4 regions of the Paraglaciecola aestuariivivens genome follow, and region 1 is predicted to be linked to each of the others. Evidence: predicted binding sites of a transcription regulator. Region 1 holds the regulator's gene; each other region holds the start of a gene.
The links. The regulator LexA, encoded in region 1, represses DNA repair genes until DNA is damaged. The targets are predictions, from matches to a motif close to TACTGTATNNNNATACAGTA.

Region 1 (4,208 bases):
ATTTCAGACATAGTTAATTGTTTTGCGTAGGCTTGCATGGCTGTACCTGTTACACCATTAATGATCACATCAATGTGTTTAGGCTGATCTTCCAATGCGATTTGGCTGCCTTTTAGGGCTGGGAATACACCAGGTAAACCTTCACCGTTAGGCATGTGACATGCCGCACAGTTGGCGTTATACACTTTTTCGCCCAAATCCATAGCTTCGGCCATAGTCATATTCATAGCGAGTAGACGTTGTTCTTCTTCTTTGGCTCTTTGCTGAATTGCTTGTTGTTCGGCAATCCATTGGTCGTATTCTGCTTGCTCTTTAGCAATGACCACTATGGGCATAAAGCCGTGGTCTTTACCACACAGCTCAGCACACTGGCCACGGTATATGCCGGGCTCGTTTACTAAGGTCCAAGCGTCGTTAATAAAACCAGGGTTAGCATCTTGTTTTACCGCAAAGTCCGGAACCCACCAAGCATGGATAACATCATCAGAGGTAATTAAAAAACGGACTTTTTTACCAGTAGGAATAACTAGAGGACGATCAACTTCTAATAAGTAATTTTTACCTTTCGATAGTTTGCCAGAGATTTGCTCAGCTTGAGTGGCCATTTTTGAATAATATTCAACGTCATTATCCATATACTTGTAATGCCATTTCCACTGAGAGCCAGTTACCAATACAGTTAAATCGGGTTCGCTGGCGTCTTCCATATCGATCAGCAAATTCATGGCCGGTACAGCCATGGCGATCAAAATAATAAAAGGGATCACTGTCCAAGCTATTTCAACTTGCACATTCTCATGGAAGTTTGCAGGTTTTACCCCTCTGGATTTTCTATGAAAATACATAGAAACAAACATAGCGATAAATACACCTGCGCCTATCACGACACAAATAATAAACATCAGCATGTGTAAGTCGTAGACTTCAGTACTGATATCAGTCACGCCTTTGGTCATATTAAGCTGATATTGATCAATTTTGGCTTGTGTTTCTGCAAACACCGGTGAAGCCATCAACGCAGATAGCATAACTCCAGCCTTGGACAATGTTTTCTTCACTTGGCACCTCGTATACGTCAAACGTACTTATTATTATTTCTAAAGTCACAAGCTAAAGCGGCTAAATTTAAGTCGCCTTAGTTAAGATTTAGTTAAAATATTGTAATTTTTTGCTACTGGGATGTTAAGGGTCGCTTATTTAATAGCTACTAGTCTAGCTTTTTTGTTTAACTTACCGCCAAGTGGTGATTTTTTAAACACAAAATTGCAAATAATGGCTTTTTTTTGTTATTTCTTACTTAACGAATAACTGAAGTGTTTGAATTCACATAAAAAAACGCAGAAGCCGTAAAAGCATTCTGCGTTTTATATGCGTAAAAGCGAGGTACAAGAATTATAGAAAAAGCTTACATCCAATCAGCGTTTCTAATTACGCCAACCGCAATACCTTCAATATTAAAAGGTTGTGAAGCTAAATCGACCTTAATCGGAGAAAAGTCTGGGTTTTCTGCATGCAATAATACTTCGCGGCCTTTCTTTTCTAGGCGCTTAACCGTGACATCTTCGTCGACCCGAGCAACCACAACTTGACCATTATGAACATCAGTGGTGCGATGTACTGCAAGCAAATCACCATCTAATATACCAATGTCTTTCATACTCATGCCATTTACCCTGAGTAAAAAGTCAGCACTGGGTTTAAATAAACTCGGATCCACTTGATAGTGACCTTCAATGTGCTCTTGCGCCAATATAGGCTCACCCGCCGCCACTTGACCAATTAACGGCAAACCTAAGTCTTCTAATTGATCTTCAAGGGGGATATTTAATTTAATCCCACGCGACGTACCAGGCAAAATTTCAATCACCCCTTTACGTGCCAAAGCTTTTAAATGTTCTTCAGCAGCATTGGCCGATTTAAAACCAAGTTGACGGGCAATTTCAGCGCGGGTAGGTGGCATACCCGTATCTTGCATGGTGTCTTTAATGAGTTGTAAAACTTCTTCTTGTCGTGCAGTTAGTGGACGCATAAACAGCCTGTTTTTCTATACAGTTGGTGTGAGTATATACAGTTATGTTTAAATGGCAACGTGATTTTAAACACACCACCCAAATACTCAACTAACCATGCTTAAGTGTTAGATGCCTTGAGCTTGTTTAATCTCGCTAGCAACTCAACGCCCTTTTGTGGGTCGCTCACTACCTTGCCCAATTCAAAGTAAATATAACGACTCAATTTAATTAACTCGGCATATTTATCTGGGCTCATCATTAAAATTTCGCTAATACGAGTAACACTGACTAAACAACAATCGGCAATCTCAGCATTATAATTTTTGGATAAGTACTCAACCATTTTGTCTGTACCCATATTATTGCCACCAATAGGGATAGTTTTAATTTCTTCTAAGCGCTGATTTAAGGCAGTGGTTTTGTCTGTGGTTTGGATCAGTAAATCAATGGCATATGCCGCCAGTTCAGGTTGCAATGCCAGAATATTCTGACGTAGCAGTGTTAACTCTGGGTGGGTCCAATCACGAATATTAGCCTTGGCGTATACATTGATTGCCTCTTCACTGACTTTTTTTGCGATTATCAAAGAGTCTAAATTCTGTTTTGGTGAATGCATTACTTTGTTTTTTAATAAAGCATTGGCTTTATCCACTAATAATTGGGCCTGATGTTGCGCCTCTTCTAGCCTTAGCATAGATTCGGTTTTTGCTGGCTCGCCACCACAAGCCATAAGTATTAAAAAGATCCCTAAGCTGCAAATGAAGCTAATAGTGTTTTTGGTAATCAATTGAATCCCTACTTGATGATTAATAAAGCACAGTTTATGCGCTGTTTTAGGCATGCTAACACAAGCTGCAGATTCTCATAAATTAGCGACCTTGGTTGCTCAGTGTAAACAGACCTCAACATTTTATAAGCAAGTGTTTGTTAAGATTGGGGCAAAAAAGTCTGTGTTACCCTTAGCCCTATTCAAACTATCTATTTGTTGTAGAATTCAAATAACAAATGCATAGATAAAGCCACAATTTTAGGCTAACGCATTGAAAGTGATAGGTTAATTACTAGAAATCAAAAAATAAAAAGGGCAAGTATTTATGTTTACTAGGCGCGACGTTTTGCGGTTAAGCATGGCAACCACTCTGGCTTCTGTAATGCGCTCTTCGGCGGCAACAGAGACCAAAAAGTTAACATTAAACAAACCTAAACACTTACAGGCTGGGCAGACCATTGGCCTAATTGCACCAAGCAGTAATGTGGCTGAAAACCAAGATATCGCCTTTGCCATAGACATCATTAAGTCTTTTGGTTTTAAGGTAAAGTTAGGCCAACATTTATATCAAAGACATGGCTATTTAGCCGGTGAAGATCAAGAGCGGGCAGCAGATGTCAATCAGATGTTTATTGACCCTCAAGTAGACGCCATATTTTGCCTGCGTGGGGGCTATGGGTCTCCGCGTATTTTACCTTATTTAGACTTCGACAGTATCAGTCAATATCCCAAAATTATTATGGGTTACAGTGATGTAACTGCTTTACTCAACGCCATTTATACTCAAACCGGCATGATCACTTTTCATGGGCCTATTGCCGCGCAAAGTTTTTCTGACTACACCCTTGCCCAATTTAAACAAGTACTTTATCAGCCACAGCCTAGCCTTATTGCCCAGCCGCCGCCTTTTGAAATGGCAGAAGGTCGGGCCGAACGCGAAAACCGTATTAGTGTCATTCAGCATGGACAAGCCAAAGGCAAACTAATTGGCGGCAACTTATCACTTATGGTCAAATTAGTTGGCACCCCTTACGAACCTTCATACCAAGGCAATATTTTGTTTTTAGAAGACGTAGGCGAAGCCCCTTACCGCATTGATGGCATGTTTACCCATTTAAAATTATCCGGGCGCTTACAGCAATTAGCCGGCATAGTCTTTGGAAAATGCAGTGACTGCGAGTCTAAGGGCAATTCGCTTAGCATAGAGCAAGTATTAAACGACCATTTAAAACCACTTGGTATTCCGGTTGTGCGTGGTTTAATGATTGGCCACATAGAAGACAACGCTACTATTCCTATTGGCGTTATGGCCCATTTAGATACCAAGGTTTCTGGCATTGCTATGCTTGAAGCCGCGGTAAGTTAAGGAATAGCCATGTCTTTATTTGCTTTATTACTCAGTCAAACCCTAATCTTTGCGCCACAGC
Region 2 (4,208 bases), on a different contig from region 1:
GGCAATCCCACCATCCGGTTTCTATTCTTTCTGGTCCATAAGCTATGGAGACTTTTTCTTGCAAAGGTTGAGGTGGGGAGAGTAAAAAGCTAGGACGTAGGGCAAAAAGCGCAAACTGGTGAGGCTTATTAATTAAGCAGGTCTGCTGCACTAGGCTGTGTTCTGGGCGATAATCTGCAGTTAATTGAGGTGAGAAAACCGCACTATCGCCAAGTTTGGCTTGCAGTAATGAGACTAATTGTAAGCGCGAGAGGGCGCCACGTTTATGGGCAAATAAATCCTGTTTTTCTGGGCTTCTGAGATAACTGTTTTCTGCCTGTAAGTTAATTGCAAAAATGGGTGCTTCGAGCTTCACATGCTCTAACTTTAAGGCCGTTAATGTGGCCCAAGCTTCAGCTAAATATTCCCCTTGTTGTGAGTGCACATTTAGCTGGATAGATTGCGCATCTCTTTGATAAAACGTGAAAATAAGACTTTGGGTCAATAAATCACGGGTTTTAAGAAAGCTTTCTAACTTTTGTAAAAGCTGGCTGATTGGGCGTTGTAATATTTGGGTATTTTCAATTTCATACAATAACTCAGTAAAGCACTCAAAGGCTTTTTTAGGGTGAAAAAAATCAACGGGATGAGGGATCTCAGCCGTCAGCTTTCCTAGGTATGTGGCAACTTCTATATCAAAACGTTTGGCCAGTTCAGCAACCGACAAGCTGAGCAAACTTTTAATATTGTGTACCCCTACACGGGCTAATTTGGTTACCACTTGAGGGGCCAGATCGCTATTTGTTAAGGCAATACTGGCCATGGCTTGGTGTATGCTTGAATGATCATCGGTTACTTTATCCCAGGCGCTTCTCGCTAAGAGTCGAGCGGCTAAGGGGCTGTGTCCTGTGGCGTAATGAAAAGAGACTTGCTGGGTTGAGAGTTGCTGGCTCAGTGCTTGCCAGTAGGTTGTTAAGCTACCGTACAAGTTCAACATATTGTGCACTCTAAGCAGCAAGCCATCAGGAGCAAAAAAACTGATATCACTGGTCACTAAATATAGGCTTTGTGCAATATTGTGTAGCTGCTGTTTGCTGAACTTGGGTTGGTAAGTCACTACCTGTAACTCGGCATTCAACATAGCTGCGGTGCCTAGCCCCATACCTAAGCGTATTCCTGTTTGATAAGCCTGTTGATTAAGCTGGCAAATTTGGTTGGTATGAGGATCAAAAATGACATAAGCATGAGACACAGACGAGTCGCACTGCTGTAGTAACGAATCAAGTTGTAATTGTGGAAAATGCAGGTATAACCAAAGGCTTTGCATCATACTAAACCAAAATTAAAAGATTTAGCCTGTGCGGCATGCGCGAGAAGGAAAGGTCAGCACGTTATTTGGCTTAGTTTGACTCAGTTCAGGCCAGTAAGCGCCCATGTAAACATTAAATGCTCGATTAGACCAAGCGCCCCTGCGTTTAGTGATCTGTGCTTGTATGCCTTCTTTAGCGGGACTTAGGCTAAGGCCTAGGGTAACAGGTAAAGATATATGCTCTTGTATAGGCTGACGCATTATAAAAAGTAAACTATTACCTTTTTCGGCTGCCATTTGTAAGCGTTTCACTTGGGTGACCGATAATGTGTTTTGCCACATGATCACACTATGGCAGCAGCCACTTTTAAGGCTTTGTTCAGCGCTCCATAAAAGTTGTTTATCTGCCTGAGGCTGTACCAGCATAAGTTGGCTAAGTGAAAAACCAAATTCAGCCCACATTTCACTGTTAAGCTGCAAAGGAGGGGCGATTAAACCTATTATTTCGGCTGACCTTTGTTGTTGTCTCATTAGTAGGCTAGGCAGTAATAAGCGTAACTCGCCAATGCCTAGAGGCGTACGGATATCAATGACCCCATATTCAGGAAAGCCTCCTTGTAAAGCCTCATCTAATTCTTGAAAACCTGTATGTTGTGCATGCCTGACAGGCTGAGCGTGATTGGCTTGCCACAACAGGTTTTTATGTTTTAGATAACTAAGAGTAGGGTGCATAAAACTATCAATATACTGTATTTATATACAGTATATTGAGGATTCATTTAGATGCAAGTTTTTCTGGTTTTTTTGCCTTATGATTTGTTGAGCATAATGCCATAATGGTTTATCGAATGAATGAAGATGTTCTCATTTCTATAGTCAATCAGTAGCAGGAACAATCACAATGAAATATTGGTTATTTAAAACTGAACCTGAGGCTTTTAGTATTGATGATTTGCGTACTAAAGCGGGCCAAACAGAGCATTGGGACGGGATCCGCAATTATCAGGCACGAAACTTTATACGCGACCAAGTGGCATTAGGTGATCAGGTTTTTATTTACCATTCTAGTTGTAAAAATGTGGGCATTGCGGGCTTAGCAGAAGTGTGTAAAGAAGCTTATCCAGACCATACGCAGTTTGATCCCGAAAGTAAGTATTATGACCCTAAGTCATCACCTGACGCGCCACGTTGGTACATGGTAGACATTAAATTTAAACAACAATTTAAGCAGGTCTTGGCTCTTAAAACGATTAAACAAATGCCTGAAATTGAGCAAATAGGTTTAGTTAAAAAAGGCCACAGGTTGTCGATCATGCCAGTAGAAAAAACCGAATTTGAACACCTGCTAAAAGCCTGTACAACTTAGAAAAATTGCCACATCACAATACAAGATACAAGGCTTAACTTTGTTGTTTAATAAATTCTTGAATATTGGCTTCTAGTACCGATAAGGGCACAGAACCATGTTCAAGCACAGCATGATGAAAAGCCCGAATATCAAACTTTTGACCTAAGGCTTGTTCAGCTTGAGTGCGTAATTTTTTAATAGTTAATTCGCCAATTTTGTATGACAGCGCTTGAGCCGGCCATGAGATGTAGCGGTCGATTTCGGTGGTAACATTGTGCTCAGATAAGGCAGTGTTATTGAGCATAAAGTCTATTGCTTGCTGCCTAGACCAACCTTTAATGTGCATACCGGTATCTACCACTAAACGGCAAGCACGCCACATTTCGTAACTTAAGCGCCCAAATTCATCATAAAGATTACTGTACATACCCACTTCTTTACCTAAAAATTCTGAATATAACCCCCAACCTTCACCAAAAGCCGAAATGTAGGTATATCTTCTCACCTCAGGTAAGTTTTGCATTTCTTGGGCTAATGAAATTTGTAGATGATGACCAGGCACAGCTTCGTGTAGGGTCAGCGCCGTTAGGGCATATAAAGGCCTTTTATCTAAGGCGTAGGTATTGACCCAATAATAACCAGGTTGATCATCGCGAGTTGGCGAAATATAGCGGCCTGTGGTGTATTTAGGGGCAATGTTGCTGGGGACCGCTTCTACCCCATAAGGGGTGCGAGGCAAATAATTAAATAGCAGGGGTAATTTAGCGTCCATCTGTTTGGCAATATAAGAGGCTTGTTTGATTAACTCCTCGGCAGATTGCGCATAAAATTGGGGATCGCTACGTAAAAAGTGAATAAATTGTTGAATATCGCCTTGGAAATCAAGTTGCATCAACACTTGCTGCATCTCAGCCCGAATACGTTTAACTTCACTTAGGCCCAGCGAGTGAATGGTTTCTACCGACATCTCTGTGGTGGTATAAAAGTTACTGCGATTTTGATAATAGGCCGCGCCATTGGGCCAAGCTTTAGCTGCAATATCGGCTTTACTATTAGGTATATATTCAGTGATTAAAAATTCGTAAAAGCGTTGATAGGCAGGAAACACATCATTTTTAATCACCAATGCGGCTTGTTCTTGTAACTGTTTTTGTTGCGCTAGGTTAAGAGCGCTGTCTGCCAAATGGATAAAAGGCTGATAAAACACACTGGCTTGTGGAGTATCGTGAATAAAGGCTTTAACCGACAACTCAAACCCTGCAAGCACCGCTTTAGGTTGCACAAAACCTGTTTCAATACCTTTTCTCATCCAAGCAATTTGTTGGGCAAAGTATTCAGGAAACTGATTAAGGCGGCTAAGGTAATTTTGAAAGTCTTGCTCTGTCTTAAATCGGCTAGTACGAGGTAAAAACGCCAAACTACTATGAAAACTAGACTCAGAAGTCAGTGGCATATAGTGGGCATTAAATTGATATTGGTCGAGGTAGTTTTGTAATCGACGTTGTTGTATTAGCAGGCTCACTTGTTCGCTGCGCGTTAATTCGGCCTGGTTTAGCTTGGCTAACTTTTGCA
Region 3 (4,208 bases), on a different contig from region 1:
AATACCCCAGCCATGGGAAACGCAAAAAACGGGATCAAAGAAGTAACAGGTATAGGTAGCGCTTCAGTTACCCACAACATAGCTACAAACAAAGTAATAGCAGCGGTGGCAGCAATCATATGCGGCTGGTTAACCGATAACAAAACGCCATACAACAGCCCCGAACACAGCAAGGCTAAGACAATTAATTTATTATTATTCAGCATAAAACTGGCCTAAAGTACGTTGAGCATCTTGATAAGCTTGGCTTTTAATTAACTCAGAAAAATCAAAATGTTGTTGATGCTTTAAAGTTTGTATTCGAGTTAAACTCGCAGGCTCAATCTGAATATCTTTAGGCAAGCCATCTATAACCTGCACCGCCCCTTTAGGATCGTTACACACCAGCACCATATCGCAGCCTGCGGCTATGGCTAGTTCGGCGCGATCAACTATATTGCCCATTTGTACAGCACCTTGCATGGACAAGTCATCTGAAAATACCACCCCGTTAAAGCCCAGCTGTTGGCGTAAAATTTGTTTGATCCACACAGACGAAAAACCAGCAGGCAACTCATCTACTGCAGGATAAATCACATGAGCCGGCATCACTGCATCTAATAAGCCTTGTTGGTGAATGGCGGCAAAAATTGCCATATCTAAATCAAAAATGGCCTGCTTAGCACGCTTATCTATGGGCATAGCAATATGCGAGTCTTCGAGTACATTACCATGCCCAGGAAAATGTTTACCTGTGGCCCGCATTCCCACTTTATGCATGCCTTGAATAAACTGACTGGCTAAAGACACTATCACCTCTGGTTGCTGATGAAAGCTTCTATCGCCTATAACTTCAGATATGCCATGAATATCTAATACTGGGGCAAAACTAATATCAATATCAAAGGCCAGCAATTCTGCCGCCATTAACCATCCACATTGAAAAGCCGTGTGCTCAGCACTTAAGCCCCGCTTTGGCGCTTGAGTGGCAATACTGCCCATAGCTGGAATACGACTAAACCCCTGTCTAAATCGCTGTACCCGCCCACCTTCGTGATCGGTCGCAATAATAAGCGGATTTAGTGCGGCTTGCCTAAGCTGCTGAACTAACTCAGCCAGTTGTTTTTGATCGTGATAATTGCGTGAAAATAAAATTACTCCACCTACTAGCGGGTGGTCGAGTATTTCGGATTCTTCTGCGGTTAGCTCAAAACCCGACACATCTAACATCAATGGGCCCATTTAACGCCTTTTTTATACAAAGTTCTGTGAACATAAAAACCAAATCTTAACGTTATTCACTACACGAGTGAAATCTAATTTAAGCGTTAATAATCTTAGAAAGGCATGACTTTATTCTATGCTGCTGGTTATACTGCATTTCCGCGAATTCTTAGAAATTGGTTAAATGAAGTTTAAAACGGTTGGATTAATTGGCAAACAAGCCCATCAAGGCGCAACGTTAAGCCTAAAAGCATTAGTGGTATATTTAACTAAACGAGGCTGCCGAGTGCTGGTTGAAACCCATACTGCCCAAGATTTAAACACCACAGGTTTTGAAACCTTCAGTATTGACGAAATTGGCCAACTAGCCGATTTAGCCATAGTGGTAGGTGGTGATGGCAATATGCTTGGGGCTGCGCGAGTATTGGCTGAATACAATGTGGCAGTACTTGGGGTAAACCGCGGCAACTTAGGCTTTTTAACCGACATTAATCCAGACGACTTTGAACCCCAATTAGATAGCATTTTTGAACAAGAATGCGAAATTGAACAACGCTTTTTATTAGAAGTAGAAGTTTTTAGAGACGGGCAAATACAAAGCCAAGACTCAGCAGTTAACGAAGTGGTACTGCATCACGGCAAAGTGGCGCATATGATGGAGTTTGAAGTTTATCTGGATGACCATTTTGTGTTTAGTCAACGTTCAGACGGTTTAATTGTTGCCACACCTACTGGTTCAACGGCTTATTCTTTGTCTGGTGGTGGCCCTATTCTCACTCCCAACTTAGATGCCTTGGCTTTGGTCCCTATGTTTCCGCACACTTTGAGTAGTCGCCCCATAGTAGTAGATGCCAATAGCACGGTAAAACTAAAAGTATCAAAAGAAAACAAAGACAATCTTCAAGTGAGTTGCGACAGTCATATTGTGTTAACTGTTTTGCCTGGTGACGAAATTATTATTTCTAAAAACCCCGCTAGACTGTCTTTAATTCACCCTAAAAATTATAATTATTTCAATGTTTTACGCACTAAACTAGGTTGGGGCAGCAAACTTTATTAAGGCTAAAGTTTAATTATTTCATTTCAATGCTAGACAGCCAATCAAAGGCTGGTTATATTTACAGTTACTGTATATAAAGCCAGTCTTTGTTTTTATTGGAGCGTCATTCATGTTAACTCATCTATCGATTCGAAATTTTGCCGTAGTAAAAAGTCTAGATATAGATTTTAGTCAAGGCATGACCGCTGTAACCGGCGAAACCGGTGCGGGTAAGTCAATCTCGGTTGATGCCTTAGGATTATGTTTAGGCGATAGAGCCGACAGCGGCATGGTACGTACTGGCGCAGATAAAGCAGAAGTTAGTGTTGGCTTTAATATTCAGCAATTAAACAGTGCACGACTATGGTTAACAGAGCACGAACTGTTAGATAACCACGAAGTGATTATTAGACGAGTCATTTCGGCCGAAGGACGTTCAAAGGCCTTTATCAACGGCACCCCCGTTCCTTTACAACAATTAAAAGATTTAGGTCAATTTTTACTGAGTATCCATGGTCAACATGCACACCAACTCATTTTAAAAAGTGAAAATCAGCGCCAATTATTAGATCAATTTGCCGAACACCCTAAATTGTTAACGGCCGTTGCTGAGCAATACCAACAGTTAAAAAACCAACAAAATCAATATAATGCCTTATTAGAGGGCCAACAACAAAGGCAAGATCGCAGCCAATTGCTTGCCTATCAAATTCAAGAATTAGATGAATTTGCCTTAGCTGAGGGAGAATTTAGTGAATTAGAATCTGAGCATAAAAAACTCAGCAATAGCCAAACTTTGTTAGAGCAATGCCAAATTAGTTTCCATCAACTGTATGAGGCCGATGAGTTTAATGCCCTTTCTGCAGTGCAAAATAGTTTAGATCGACTAACTGAATTACAACAGCATGATCCAAGCTTAGCGCCTATTGTAAACCTGTTATCCGAAGCCAGCATTCAAATTGACGAAGCCTCTAATGAATTACGCAACTACACAGAGCAATTAGAAATTGACCCTATGCGTATGCAAAATGTAGAAGCCCGCTATTCTCAAGCCCTCGATTTAGCGCGTAAACACAATGTAAAGCCAGAAGCCTTATACGACCTGCACCAACAGCTGCACCTTGAATACAGTGAATTAGTAAAAGACGATAGCTTGCTAACCGAACTAAAAGAGCAGCTGCAGGCCACTGAGTTGCAATACCAACAAGCCGCCAAAAGCTTGAGCACTTCAAGGCAAAAGCAAGCCAAACATTTTGCTAAACAAGTTGAGCAGCACATTCGACAAATGAATATGGCTGACGCAGTGTTTGAGATTAAAGTACTGCACAACCCACAAGCTGCGCCACATAAGTTAGGCTTAGACGCAGTACAATTTGTTGTTTCAACCAATAAAGGCCAAGCCTTAGATAACCTTGAAAAAGTAGTATCGGGCGGTGAGTTATCTAGAATAGGCTTAGCCATTCAAGTAATTAGCTCGAGCAACAATGACATTGCCACCATGATTTTTGATGAGGTAGATACTGGTATAAGTGGCTCTACCGCTTCAGTTGTAGGTCAATTGCTAAGAAAATTAGGTGAAAAAGCCCAAGTCATTTGTGTTACCCATTTACCGCAAGTGGCCGCTAGAGCCCACAATCAAATGTTTGTGACTAAGTTTAGCGACAAAAAAACCACTGAAACTCATATGATTTGTTTACAAGAAAGTGAACGAATTGAAGAGTTGGCACGTCTATTAGCTGGCGATACTCTTACTGAGTCTGCTATGGCAAATGCCAGAGAATTGTTACAAATCAGTAATTCATAACAATTAGGCATTGATTGCGCTATCGCGACTGGTAAGATGCTTGCCATAAATGAACAAGGTGTTGGTTTTTATTGTTGTTACAACAACAAATGCCAAATACTGCCATTACTGTCACTGAATCGAGTAAAAATGAAGTTTAAGAATTTACTGTTGGTATTAACC
Region 4 (4,208 bases), on a different contig from region 1:
GGTTAGTACAATAGTGGGTAAAAAGGCGCTAAGGGTAAAATCTATAGCTTGACCGTTTTGTGCATCGGGCAAAGTAAAATCTACTACTGCACACAAAAATTCTTCTGGTGCTGAATTGCCAAATAGTTGTTTAGCTGCAAAAAGGCTGGTGGCGCAAATGGCTTTTAATTTAGCTTTAGAGATGAGCTTGCGCATCATCTCTAAACTTTTTGGGTCATGCTCAACTAATAGTACTTTACGTTGCATAGGCTGAGTTTAGTCCACAAGATTTTTATTTTACAATTTAGTGTATTGGCTAGGGTAAAATATATTGAGGTTAAACTTTAGTCAATTTAGCAAAAGACATCACTAACCATTTGCTGCCAAACTCATCAAAATTTATTTGCACTCTTGCATGTTCACCACTGCCTTCGTAATTAAGCACAGTACCTTCTGCAAATTTTGGGTGCCTGACTCTTTCACCTAATTGAAAGCCAGTGGACTCAAAAGCAGTATGTCCAGTGACTGGGGTAAAGCGATTTTGCACAGGTCTTGTAATGGTGGTACGCAACCTTACTTCTTCAATACAATCAGAAGGAATTTCTTTTATAAAACGCGAAGGCGTGTGGTACTTGTCTTGACCATACAAGCGGCGGTTTTCAGCATAAGTGATATACAACTTTTGCATGGCACGAGTCATACCCACGTAACAAAGTCTGCGTTCTTCTTCTATTTTACCCGGTTCTTCGTTGCTCATTTGGCTAGGGAACATGCCTTCTTCTACGCCCGCTAGAAATACCAAAGGAAATTCTAAGCCTTTGGCTGTGTGTATAGTCATCATTTGCACGGCATCTTGATGACTATCGGCTTGGGTATCGCCAGCTTCTAGTGAGGCATGCGCTAAAAATGCTGAGAGAGGCGTCATATTTTCAGCTTCTTCTGGAACCACAAACTGTTTGCAGGCTGTGACCAGCTCTTCTAAGTTTTCTATTCTGGCTTGCGCTTTTTCGCCTTTTTCAGCTTTGTACATTGCATATAAGCCAGAATGTTTGATCATGTAATCTGCTTGCTGCTCTAAAGGTAAATCGCCCGTATCTTCTGACAGTTGAGTGATTAACTTGCAAAACGCGTTCAAGGCATTAGCTGCCCTTGCGCTTAATCTTTTTTCAGTAAGTATGCGCTTACTAGCGTCCCACATAGATAATTCATTGTCGCGAGCTAATTCACGGATTTGCGCAAGGGTTTTGTCACCTAATCCTCGGGTGGGGGTATTAACTATACGTTCAAAGGCCGCATCATCTATTGGTTGATTAACCAAACGCATATAACCTAAGGCATCGCGAATTTCTTGGCGTTCGAAAAAGCGTAATCCACCATAAATACGATACGGAATAGCTTCTTGTAATAAGGCTTCTTCAAGCACCCGAGATTGCGCATTGTTACGATACAAAATGGCACAATCAGATAGGGCATTGCCATGGTCTCGCCATTCTTTGATCCGCGAGACATTAAAGCGGGCTTCGTCTAGCTCGTTAAACCCTGCGTACAGAGAAATGGGCTCGCCTTGGGCGTCTTCTGTCCATAACTCTTTACCTAATCGTCCTTGGTTGTTGTCTATAACGGCATTTGCCGCCTTAAGAATATTGCCAGTTGAGCGATAGTTTTGTTCTAACCTGATGGTTTTTGCGCCTTTAAAATCACGCAAAAAATGTTGGATGTTTTCAACGTTTGCCCCGCGCCAACCGTAAATCGATTGGTCATCGTCACCTACAATGATCATATTGTTACTAGGAGCCGATAATAAACGTAGCCAAGCATATTGAATATTATTGGTATCTTGAAATTCGTCTACCAAAATGGCGCGGAAGCGATTTTGATATTGGGCTAAAACCTGTGGATGCTTAAGCCAAAGCTCATGGGCTCGAAGTAATAACTCAGCAAAATCCACTAAACCTGCTCGATCACAGGTTTTTTGATAGGTCTGATAAATTTCGCGCATTTTTTGTTGAGTAGCATCACCGTAGGTTTCTATATGCTCGGGTCGCAAACCCTCGTCTTTATTGCCATTGATGTACCACTGCAGGTGTTTAGGAGCCCAATGTTTTTCATCTAGATTAAGACTTTTAAGTACCCGTCTAATTAAACGATACTGATCGTCTGAGTCTAAAATTGTGAAGTTTTCAGGTAAATTGACTTCATTGTGGTGAGTGCGTAATAAACGGTGGGCAATACCATGAAAGGTACCAATCCACATATTGTGTAGGGCACTACCTTGAAGTTGTTCGATCCGCCCACGCATTTCTTTAGCGGCTTTGTTGGTAAAAGTCACCGCCAAAATACCATAGGGGGCAATGCCTTCTACTTCCATTAGCCATGCAATTCTGTGCACTAAAACACGGGTTTTACCGCTGCCTGCGCCAGCTAAAATTAGCATGTCTGATGCTGGGGCTGCCACTGCATCGCGTTGTTTATCGTTGAGTTGGTCGAGAAGTCTGGATACGTCCATCATATAAAACTGACTAAAAAATGTTGAACAGAGTATATCAGCAATACTGTATTTAAATACACCATTCTACAGCGGCAATTGGCCATTTAACCTAAAGAAACTAGCTTGAGCTATATCTGAGGTCGGGGAGTTGGCTTTAAATTAAATTTAACAATTGTTCAAGTTGGCATAATTGCACATGGGGTAACAGATAGCTCTGCTCTGCATTTAGGTTCATCTGTCGGCCTTTAGCATGCCAAGCGGTTTGAAACCCGGCTTTTAACCCTCCATAGATATCTTTATGCAAATTATCTCCCACATGTAAAATGTTCATTTTTGGCGTCTTTAAATGTTTTTGCGCTGCCTCAAACATGCTGGCGTGGGGTTTCATTGGTTGGGCTAAACTAGCTTTAAAGCAAGCACTAAAATAAGGCGCTAAGCCAATCTGTTCAAGATTGACATTGCCATTTGTGATGGCCACCAAAGGTAGATTCTGAGCTAGTTGCTTTAATAAAGAATTAACATTTTCATCTAACTTAAAGTTACTGCGTTGATAATAAAAATAGTTATAACAGCGCTGGGTGGCGGTCTCTATTTGGTTATGATTGAAACCTAATTGTTTAAAACCTGAATCTAAGCTAAGTTTGCGCAATTCACTCATATCATTCTTAAGTGCCGGATTTAGCTGTAGTTGAGCTAATTGCTGGGATTTCCAAAAGTGCTCAGGTAGCGCTTGAGTTTGTGGGTAGTGCTCGTGCATATAGCTTAATAATAATGCTTCAGCTTTTTTTATAATCTTATTGTTGTTGTATAAGGTATCGTCTAAATCAAAGCTAATGGCTTTAATTTCATTTAGTCTGCGAAAAAAAATCATATAGAAATAACTATTCTCTTTTAGATTTCTTGGCTCTAGGGTGGGCGTTATCGTAAACCTTAGCCAAGTGTTGAAAATCTAGATGAGTATACACCTGAGTAGTAGATAAGTTGGCATGCCCTAATAGTTCTTGTACGGCACGTAAGTCAGAACTGGACTCTAACAAGTGTGTGGCAAAGCTATGCCTAAGTTTATGCGGATTCACTCCTTGCTGTAGGTTTTGTTGTACCGCCCATAACTTCATACGTTTAGCTATTTGCCGAACACCTAAACGTTTTTTTTGCTTACTAAGAAAAAGTGCAAACTCATTTTCATCGGCTAGCTCTTGCCTGAATTTTAACCATTGAGCTAAGGCTTGCTGCGCTTGTTTGCCAATTGGTAATAAACGTTCTTTATTGCCTTTACCTAGCACTTTTAACTGCCCATCCGCTTGTAAGCTAGTCAGGTTTAAACTGGCTAGTTCAGCTAAGCGTAAGCCACAACCGTACATTAACTCCATCATGGCCTTATCGCGGGTGGCCAATATATCTGTCGCTTGAAAGTCGAGCAATTGATGCATTTCATCAACATTTAGTTGCTTGGGCAGAGGTTTGGCACGTTTAGGGGTATTAACCGATTTAGCTGGGTTTTGACTTAATTGCTGATGTTGGATCAGGTAATCACAAAATCCGCGAATCGCCGACAGCATTAAGGCAATCGAATTGGGACTTAATTTACTTTTTTGTGCCTTGCTGAGGATTTTTCTGACTTCGGTTTGATTGAAGCTTGACCAAGATTCTATGTCGAGCTGATTAAAGGCTTTATTGAGTTGCTGCTGATAATTTTGAATAGATTGGCTGGCGAGGTGTTTTTCGTACTTTAAATAATGAA

Region 2: the regulator LexA is predicted to act here: its motif matches at 2,034-2,053, upstream of imuA (translesion DNA synthesis-associated protein ImuA).
Region 3: the regulator LexA is predicted to act here: its motif matches at 2,329-2,348, upstream of recN (DNA repair protein RecN).
Region 4: the regulator LexA is predicted to act here: its motif matches at 2,530-2,549, upstream of uvrD (DNA helicase II).

The regions. Positions count from the first base shown of each region.
Region 1 covers NZ_JBRKBA010000006.1:142,486-146,693, reverse strand. Annotated here, with positions in the region: gene coxB (cytochrome c oxidase subunit II) at 1-1,013, opposite strand, end outside; gene lexA (transcriptional repressor LexA) at 1,406-2,029, opposite strand; gene ACVCDT_RS10835 (hypothetical protein) at 2,131-2,853, opposite strand; gene ACVCDT_RS10830 (S66 peptidase family protein) at 3,140-4,147, shown strand; gene ACVCDT_RS10825 (hypothetical protein) at 4,157-4,208, shown strand, end outside.
Region 2 covers NZ_JBRKBA010000001.1:635,024-639,231, reverse strand. Annotated here, with positions in the region: gene ACVCDT_RS03005 (Y-family DNA polymerase) at 1-1,309, opposite strand, end outside; gene imuA (translesion DNA synthesis-associated protein ImuA) at 1,331-2,020, opposite strand; gene ACVCDT_RS02995 (EVE domain-containing protein) at 2,190-2,654, shown strand; gene ACVCDT_RS02990 (DUF885 domain-containing protein) at 2,689-4,208, opposite strand, start outside.
Region 3 covers NZ_JBRKBA010000009.1:103,329-107,536, forward strand. Annotated here, with positions in the region: gene ACVCDT_RS13525 (SLC13 family permease) at 1-206, opposite strand, end outside; gene nagZ (beta-N-acetylhexosaminidase) at 196-1,221, opposite strand; gene nadK (NAD(+) kinase) at 1,388-2,263, shown strand; gene recN (DNA repair protein RecN) at 2,373-4,046, shown strand; gene ACVCDT_RS13545 (outer membrane protein assembly factor BamE) at 4,176-4,208, shown strand, end outside.
Region 4 covers NZ_JBRKBA010000014.1:26,353-30,560, forward strand. Annotated here, with positions in the region: gene ACVCDT_RS15645 (GGDEF domain-containing response regulator) at 1-246, opposite strand, end outside; gene uvrD (DNA helicase II) at 317-2,485, opposite strand; gene ACVCDT_RS15655 (HAD-IA family hydrolase) at 2,622-3,338, opposite strand; gene ACVCDT_RS15660 (tyrosine recombinase XerC) at 3,349-4,208, opposite strand, start outside.